DNA from 2 places in the Pseudomonas oryzihabitans genome. Region 2 is predicted to be linked to the other one. Evidence: predicted binding sites of a transcription regulator. Region 2 holds the regulator's gene; the other holds the start of a gene.
The links. The regulator FliA, encoded in region 2, starts transcription of late flagellar genes. The targets are predictions, from matches to a motif close to CTAAAGTTTNNNNNNNNNNNGCCGNTAA.

Region 1 (4,480 bases), 1.4 Mb from region 2:
CCTTTGTCAAAAGCTTAAGTTGTTGAAAAATCGACGAAAATCGAACGGTAATCGAAAGCTTTTCCATCCTTTCCGTAAGCGTTTGATTAGACAATAAAAAAGCCGGACACAAGGTCCGGCTTTTTTTGCAGGGATGTCGCTCAGGCGCGCGGGACGTCCAGGGCGTAGGCGAGCTGCTGGGCACCATGCAGCTCACCGAGGGTTTCCTTGACGACCTGCTTGGCGAGGCAGGCGCACTTGCCGCACTGGGTGGCGCAACCCGTGCTTTCCCGGACTTCCCGATAACTGCAGCAGCCTTCATAGATGGCTTCGCGAATATGCTTGTCGGTCACGCCACGGCAAAGACACACGTACATGGATCGCCTGCTGTATGAGTGGAGGTGCCGCCAAAGCTAATGACAATGAGAATGATTGTCAAAGTTGTAGGCGGCAAAATCTCATTAAAGGCGTCCTTGGCGACAGGCGGTTGTCAGATCAGTCCAGGTCGACCCAGCCGCCCATTTCCCGCCACCGATTGACGATGCCGCAAAACAGCTCGGCGGTCTTCTCGGTGTCGTAACGGGCCGAGTGGGCTTCACGATTGTCGAACTCGATGCCGGCCGCCTGGCAGGCCTTGGCCAGTACCGTCTGACCATAGGCCAGACCGGCCAGGGTGGCGGTATCGAAGCTGGAGAACGGGTGGAAGGGGTTGCGCTTCAGGCCGCAGCGCAGCACCGCGGCATTGAGAAAGCCCAGATCGAAGCTGCTGTTATGGCCGACCAGGATGGCTCTCTTGCAGCCGCTGGCCTTGAGCGACTTGCGTACACCCTTGAAGATCTCGCTCAGCGCCTGCTCTTCGCCCACTGCCATGCGCAGCGGATGGTCGAGCTTGATGCCGGTGAACTCCAGCGCCGCAGCTTCGATATTGGCGCCAGCGAAGGGCTCGACGCGGAAGAAATAGGTGTGATCCGGATAGAGCACTCCTTCCTCGTCCATGGCCACGGTGGTGGCGGCGATTTCCAGCAGGGCATCGGTGGCGGCGTTGAAGCCGCCGGTCTCGACGTCGATCACCACCGGCAGATAGCCGCGGAAGCGGCGCGCCATGGGGATGCGCGAGTCGGACATGGGCTGGCTGGCATCCAGTTCGTCGCTGAAGGTCTCATCCATGCTCATACGCTCACCTCCAGACGCCAGCGCAAGGTCTCGCCCGCGCGCAGGGGAACCACCTCGTGATCGCCAAAGGGGAGGGAGGCCGGCGCCTGCCAGTCCTCGCGCACCAGGGTCACGGTCTCGGTGTTGCGCGGCAGGCCATAGAAGTCAGGGCCGAAGTGGCTGGCGAAGCCTTCCAGGCGGTCGAGGGCGTCGCGGCTCTCGAAGGCTTCGGCATAGAGCTCGAGCGCACCGTAGGCGGTATAGCAGCCGGCACAACCGCAGGCCGCTTCCTTGGCGTGACGGGCGTGGGGCGCCGAGTCGGTGCCGAGGAAGAACTTGGGGTTGCCGCTGGTGGCGGCGTCTAGCAGGGCGCTCTGGTGGGTGTTGCGCTTGAGGATCGGCAGGCAATAGAAATGCGGCCGGATGCCGCCCACCAGCATGTGGTTGCGGTTGTACAGCAGGTGATGGACGGTGATGGTGGCACCCACGTTGGCCGGGGCCTCGCGCACGAAGGCAGCGGCGTCGCCCGTGGTGATGTGTTCGAACACCACCTTCAGCGTCGGGAAGCGCTGGACGATACGCACCAGGTGCTCGTCGATGAATTTCTTCTCGCGGTCGAAGACGTCCACCTCGGCATGGGTGACCTCGCCATGCACCAGTAGCGGCAGGCCGATCTCGGCCATGGCTTCCAGGGTCGGGAAGAGGTTGTCGAGGGAGGTGACCCCGGAATCGGAGTTGGTGGTGGCTCCGGCCGGATAGAGCTTGGCGGCATGCACGAAACCGCTGGCCTTGGCACTGCGCACGTCTTCCGGGCTGGTGCGATCGGTGAGGTAGAGCACCATCAGCGGCTCGAAGCGGCTGCCCACCGGACGTGCGGCCAGGATGCGCTCGCGGTAGTCGGCGGCCTGCTCGGCATTGCGCACCGGTGGTACCAGGTTGGGCATGACGATGGCGCGACCGAATTCGCGGGCGGCGTCGGCGACGGTCTGCGGCAGGGCGGCGCCGTCGCGCAGGTGAATGTGCCAGTCATCGGGACGGGCAAGGGTGATCCGGTCGGTCATACGGGATTCCAGGCTGCGGGAAAGTGGGGAAATGCTACCGGAAAAGGGGGTAGCCGGCACCCGTGCAGCGGGATCGCGCTCAAGTTTTCCGCGCCCTTGACCGATATGAAGCCCAGGTACTTTTTTCTTTCCGGAGCTCGACGTGCGCCCGCGTTACCTCTTCCTTTCCTGTCTGCTGCTCGCCGTTCCGGCCTGGGGGATGACCTTCCAGAGTCGGCTCGAGAGCGTGGAGTGGAAGGTGGAGGGCGACATCTTCGCCTGTCGGCTGCTGCAGCCCATCCCGCGCTTCGGCAGCGGTGGTTTCCTGCGCCGCGCCGGCGAGGCCACGGTATTCGAGCTGCGCCCCAACGGTCAGTGGTTGCCGGTGGGCAGCGCCAGCCTCAAGGCCGCGGCGGTGCCCTGGAAGCCGGGCCTTGGCGACATCAGCCTCGGCTCGGTCAAGGTGGTGGAGGGGGAGCAGGCCCTGACGACCAGCGCGCAGCAGGCTCAGCGCCTGCTGGCGGGATTGATGGAAGGGCGCATGCCGCAGGTCAGTCGGCCGGGTGCCCTGGATGACCGCGTCGAGGTCCGGCTGCTGCCCGTGCACTTCGAGCCGGCCTACCAGCAGTTCCAGGCCTGTACCCAGAAGCTGCTGGCGGTCAACTTCGAGCAGATTCGCCATTCCCAGGTCGGCTTCCCGGGCGGTGGCGATACCCTGGACGACAGCGCCAAGGCCAAGCTCGATCTCATCGACGAGTACCTGAAGGCCGATCCGACGGTCAACCACGTCATCGTCTCGGGCTACAGCGACAACCAGGGCACCCGGCTGGACAATCGCCAGGAATCCCGGCTGCGTGCCATCGCCGTGATGGAGTACCTGAAGACCAAGGGCTTCCCCGCGGAGCAGATCGAGTTGCGCTTCTTTGGCGAGCAGTATCCGCTCGCACCCAACAACAGCAAGACCAACCGGGCGCTCAACCGGCGCGTGACCCTGGTGTTCTCGCGGGTGCCGCCAAGCAGCGAGCCAGCGGCCGCGCCGACCACCAGTACCGCGGCCAATCCGAGTGAGCCACCGGCGCCGACCCCCGCCCCGCCAGCCAAGCCCAAGGGCTGATCCGCTGCAACCGCATGTCGCCCAGACATCAGAGTGCGTCGCGCCTCTGTAAAAGCGGCGATACCACCAGTAGAATTACCGCTTTCCGACTCAATGCAACACACGGGAGCGAACGGCATGGCGGATGTGAAGAAGGTAGTCCTGGCGTATTCCGGCGGCCTGGACACCTCGGTGATCCTCAAGTGGCTGCAGGATACCTATAACTGCGAAGTGGTGACCTTCACCGCTGACCTCGGCCAGGGCGAGGAAGTCGAACCGGCACGCGCCAAGGCCCAGGCCATGGGCGTCAAGGAAATCTACATCGACGACCTGCGTGAAGAGTTCGTCCGCGACTTCGTCTACCCGATGTTCCGCGCCAATACCGTCTACGAAGGCGAGTACCTGCTGGGTACGTCCATCGCCCGTCCGCTGATCGCCAAGCGCCTGATCGAGATCGCCAACGAGACCGGCGCCGATGCCATCTCCCACGGCGCCACCGGCAAGGGCAACGACCAGGTGCGCTTCGAGCTGGGCGCCTATGCGCTCAAGCCGGGCGTCAAGGTGATCGCCCCCTGGCGCGAGTGGGACCTGCTCTCCCGCGAGAAGCTGATGGACTACGCCGAAAAGCACCAGATCCCGATCGAGCGTCACGGCAAGAAGAAGTCGCCGTACTCCATGGATGCCAACCTGCTGCACATCTCCTATGAGGGTGGCGTGCTGGAAGACACCTGGACCGAGCACGAAGAAGACATGTGGCGCTGGACCAAGTCCCCGGAAGCCGCGCCGGACACCCCGACCTACATCGAGCTGACCTACCGCGCCGGTGACATCGTCGCCATCGATGGCAAGGAGCTGAGCCCGGCGACCGTGCTGGCCGAGCTCAACCGCATCGGCGGCGAGAACGGCATCGGTCGCCTGGACATCGTCGAGAACCGCTATGTGGGCATGAAGTCCCGTGGCTGCTACGAGACCCCCGGTGGCACCATCATGCTCAAGGCGCACCGCGCCATCGAGTCCATCACCCTCGACCGCGAAGTGGCCCACCTCAAGGACGAGCTGATGCCCAAGTACGCCAGCCTGATCTACACCGGCTACTGGTGGAGTCCGGAGCGGCTGATGCTGCAGAAGATGATCGACGCCTCCCAGGCCAGCGTGAACGGCGTGGTACGCCTGAAGCTGTACAAGGGCAACGTCATCGTCGTCGGTCGCAAATCCG
Region 2 (4,480 bases):
GAACTGCTGGAAGTCCAGCTGGGCTCCATGGCCTGGACGCAGGTGCAGTCCACCCGTCCGGAGCAGGCCGGCCTCTGGCGCCGTCTGCAACGCATGGGGCTGCCGGCCGACCTGGCCCGCCACCTGCTCGACAGCGTGGCCAAGATCCAGGACCCGCGCCATGCCTGGCGCATGCTGCTGGCCAACTTCGCCCAGCTGGCCAAGACCACTGACGCCAAGATTTTGGAGGAGGGCGGCATCGTCGCCTTCGTCGGCCCGGCCGGAATGGGCAAGACCACCACCCTGGCCAAGCTCGCCGCCAACTACGTGCTCAAGTACGGTCCCCAGAGTCTGGCGCTGGTCAGCATGGACAGCTTCCGCATCGGTGCCCAGGAGCAGATCAAGACCCTGGGCCGCATCCTCGACGTACCGGTGACCCTGGTCGATCCGGGCCAGTCCCTGGCGCAGGCCCTGGCGCCCCTGGCACGCAAGCGTCTGGTGCTGATCGATACCGCGGGCATGCCCGCCAACGATCCGGCGCTCAAGGCGCAGCTCGAAGCCCTGGCGAACCGCCAGCTGAAGATTCGCAATTACCTGGTGCTGGGTGTCACCAGCCAGAGCCAGGTGCTCAAGGCGGCCTATCACAGCTATCGGCGCTGCGGCCTGAGCGGCTGCGTGCTGACCAAGCTGGACGAGGCCGCCAGCCTCGGCGAAGCCCTGGGCCTGGCCATCAGCCAGCGCCTGCCGGTGGCCTACATCGCCGACGGTCCGCGCATCCCGGACGATCTGCATCCGGCTCGCAGCCACCAGCTGGTGAGCCGCGCTGTGAGCCTGCAGGCGTCCGAAGAGCCGAGCGAAGAAACCATGGCCGGCATGTTCGCCGGCCTGTATCAGAGCAATGCCCGCCGCGCCGGTTAGCGCCGACGAACGGTAGTGGTGCATCGCATGCCTGGGCACGCCAAATGCACTTGGTCTAAAGTGTGACGGATTTCAATCAAAGGTATCAGGCAATGGGTAGCATGCATCCCGTCCAAGTCATAGCGGTCACGGGCGGTAAAGGCGGTGTCGGCAAGACCAATGTGTCGGTCAACCTGGCCTTGGCCCTGGCCGATATCGGGCGGCGCGTCATGCTGCTCGACGCCGACCTGGGCCTTGCCAACATCGACGTTCTGCTCGGGCTGTCGCCCAAGCGCACCCTGGCCGACGTCATTTCCGGCGAGTGTGAGCTGCGCGACGTGCTGCTGCACGGGCCGGGCGGCATCCGCATCGTCCCGGCAGCCTCGGGCACCCAGGCGATGGTCAATCTGACGCCGGCCCAGCATGCCGGTCTGATCCAGGCCTTCAGCGACATCAGCGAGAACCTCGACGTGCTCATCGTCGATACCGCTGCCGGCATCGGCGACCAGGTGGTCAGCTTCGTCCGCGCCGCCCAGGAAGTCCTGGTCGTGGTGTGCGATGAGCCCACCTCCATCACCGATGCCTACGCCCTGATCAAGCTGCTCAATCGCGACCATGGCGTCACCCGTTTCCGGGTGTTGGCGAATATGGCGCTGACACCCCAGGAAGGCCGCAATCTCTTTGCTAAGCTGACCAAGGTGACCGACAGATTCCTGGATGTCGCCTTGCAATACGTGGGCGCCATTCCGTTCGATGAAGCGGTGCGCAAAGCGGTACAGAAACAGCGCCCCGTGTACGAAGCCTTTCCGCGTGCCAAGGCCTCACTGGCCTTTCGTGCGGTGGCTCAGAAAGTCGATGGCTGGCCGCTGCCCGCCAATCCGCGCGGCCATCTCGAGTTCTTTGTCGAGCGCCTTGTGCAACCAGCCATCGGTACCCACGCATGACAGCATCCAGCGGGCTTCGCATGTACAGCAAAACCTCGGAACGTACCCAGCAGGAGCAGCTCATCAACCGCTACGCGCCGTTGGTGAAACGCATCGCCTACCATCTCCTGGCGCGCCTGCCGGCGAGCGTACAGGTCGAAGATCTGATGCAGGCCGGCATGATCGGTCTGCTGGAGGCCTCGCGCAAATACGACGCCGGCAAGGGCGCCAGCTTCGAGACCTACGCCGGCATCCGCATCCGCGGTGCCATGCTCGATGAGGTCCGCAAGGGCGACTGGGCGCCGCGCTCGGTGCACCGCAACACGCGCATGGTCACCGACGCCATTCGGGCAGTGGAAGCGCGCACTGGTCGTGACGCTAAAGATTCCGAAGTCGCGGCCGAACTTAAATTGAGTCTGGATGAGTACTACGGCATCCTTGGCGACACCATGGGGAGTCGCCTGTTCAGCTTCGACGACCTCATGGAGGGTGGTGAGCATGGGCTCGAGGAGAGTGGTTCGCATGAACTCGAGCCCGGTCGCGGTCTGGAAGACGAGCGCTTCCGCAAGGCCCTGGCCGAGGCCATCGCCAATCTTCCGGAGCGTGAACGTCTGGTGCTCTCGCTGTATTACGACGAGGAACTCAACCTCAAGGAAATCGGCGAGGTGCTGGGTGTGAGCGAGTCACGTGTCTGCCAACTTCACAGTCAATGCGCGGCACGCCTGCGGGCGCGGCTGGCGGAATGGCGTTCGCGTTAACCGGCTGGTACTCAGGCTACTACGATTGCTTAGACGCGCCTTGTGGCGTGTGTGCGGATTAGGACGGAGGTCGACTTGGACAAGAACATGAAAATCCTCATCGTGGACGATTTTTCCACGATGAGACGCATCATCAAGAATTTGCTGCGCGATCTGGGATTCACCAATACCGCCGAAGCAGACGACGGCAATACCGCACTGCCGATGCTGCAGAGCGGCAACTTCGATTTTCTCGTCACCGACTGGAACATGCCTGGCATGACCGGCATCGACCTGCTGCGCCAGGTCCGCGCCGACGCGCGCCTGAAGACCCTGCCGGTGCTGATGGTGACCGCCGAGGCCAAGCGTGAGCAGATCATCGAAGCCGCTCAGGCCGGCGTGAATGGCTATGTGGTCAAGCCTTTCACCGCCCAGGTGCTGAAAGAAAAGATCGACAAGATCTTCGAGCGGGTGAACGGCTGAAGAAAGCCGCGGGGACGTTATGGATCAGCTTGGCACCAACAGCTTCAGCGACTTCGAGTCGAATCTAAAACAGCACGCCCAAGAGCTGGTGAAATGCCTGGAAAGCGGCGATTTCACCCAGGCCGTGCATGTTATCAATGAGCTCAATCAACTGCGTGACCGGGGTCTTTACCAGGAAGTCGGCAAGCTGACCCGCGAGCTGCACAATGCCATCGTCAACTTCGAGATCGATCCGCGCGGCATGGCCGGCGAAGAGGTCTCCCAGATCAGCGATGCCACCGATCGTCTCTCCTACGTGGTGAAGATGACCGAGAACGCCGCCAACCGGACCATGGATCTGGTGGAGGAGAGCGCACCGCTGGTAGGCAACTTCGGCGACGAGGCCCGTGCCGTGCATGCCGACTGGAAGAAATTCATGCGCCGGGAAATGGGCGCGGACGAATTCCGCGAACTGGCCAAGCGCGTCGACGCCTTCCTCAGCCACAGCGAGAGCAGTGCCGAGCAGCTGTCGGCCAAGCTCAACGACATTCTCCTCGCGCAGGACTACCAGGATCTCACCGGTCAGGTGATCAAGCGGGTCGTCAATCTCGTCGGGCAGATCGAGAAAGACCTCGTCAAGCTGGTGATGATGGCCAGTCAGGTCGATCGCTATACCGGCTTCAGTCACGATCACACCGCGCTGATCGAACAGAATCGAAAAGAAAAGACGATGAAGGGTGAAGGTCCGCAGATTCATGCCGATAAGCGTGAAGACGTCGTGGCCGCTCAGGTCGACGTCGACGATCTTCTATCCAGTCTGGGCTTTTGACCCAGACCCTCTTGGGGAGTGCAGGAATGAGCTTCGACGCCGATGAAGAAATCCTCCAGGATTTCCTGGTAGAGGCCGGCGAGATTCTCGAACAGTTGTCCGAACAATTGGTCGAGCTGGAAAGCCGCCCGGATGACATGGATCTGCTGAATGCCATTTTCCGTGGCTTCCATACCGTAAAGGGCGGTGCCGGTTTCCTGCAGCTCCATACCCTGGTCGAGTGCTGCCATATCGCGGAAAACGTGTTCGACATCCTGCGCAAAGGCGAACGCCGCGTGGATGCCGAGCTGATGGATGTAGTGCTGCAGGCACTGGATTCCGTCAACGAAATGTTCGGTCAGGTCCGTGAACGCGAAGAGCCGACCCCGGCCTCGCCTGAATTACTGGCGGCCCTGGCCCGCCTGGCCGAACCCGCCGGCAGTGAGCCGGCGCCGGTTCCGGTTGCGCCCGTGGCTGCTGCCCCGGTCGCTGCCGCAGAGCCCGCTCCGACCGCCGCGGCGGCTGCCGAGCCGGAACTGAGCGATGCCGATTTCCAAAACCTGCTCGATGCCCTAGGCAGCGAGCCGGGTGCCGACCAGGGGGCCACTGCGGAAACCGCCAGTGCCGCCGGTGGCGAGGACATCACCGACGACGAATTCGAGGCCTTGCTCGAT

Region 1: APT59_RS08355 (flagellar protein MotY) is a predicted target of FliA. The motif match lies at 2,272-2,299, and genes of this name have one in related genera.

The regions. Positions count from the first base shown of each region.
Region 1 covers NZ_CP013987.1:1,832,565-1,837,044, forward strand. The annotation lists gene APT59_RS08340 (bacterioferritin-associated ferredoxin) at 141-356, opposite strand; gene rnt (ribonuclease T) at 475-1,146, opposite strand; gene pyrC (dihydroorotase) at 1,149-2,192, opposite strand; gene APT59_RS08355 (flagellar protein MotY) at 2,335-3,285, shown strand; gene APT59_RS08360 (argininosuccinate synthase) at 3,403-4,480, shown strand, end outside.
Region 2 covers NZ_CP013987.1:3,224,360-3,228,839, reverse strand. The annotation lists gene flhF (flagellar biosynthesis protein FlhF) at 1-897, shown strand, start outside; gene fleN (flagellar synthesis regulator FleN) at 990-1,820, shown strand; gene fliA (RNA polymerase sigma factor FliA) at 1,817-2,557, shown strand; gene APT59_RS14670 (chemotaxis response regulator CheY) at 2,645-3,019, shown strand; gene APT59_RS14665 (protein phosphatase CheZ) at 3,039-3,827, shown strand; gene APT59_RS14660 (chemotaxis protein CheA) at 3,854-4,480, shown strand, end outside.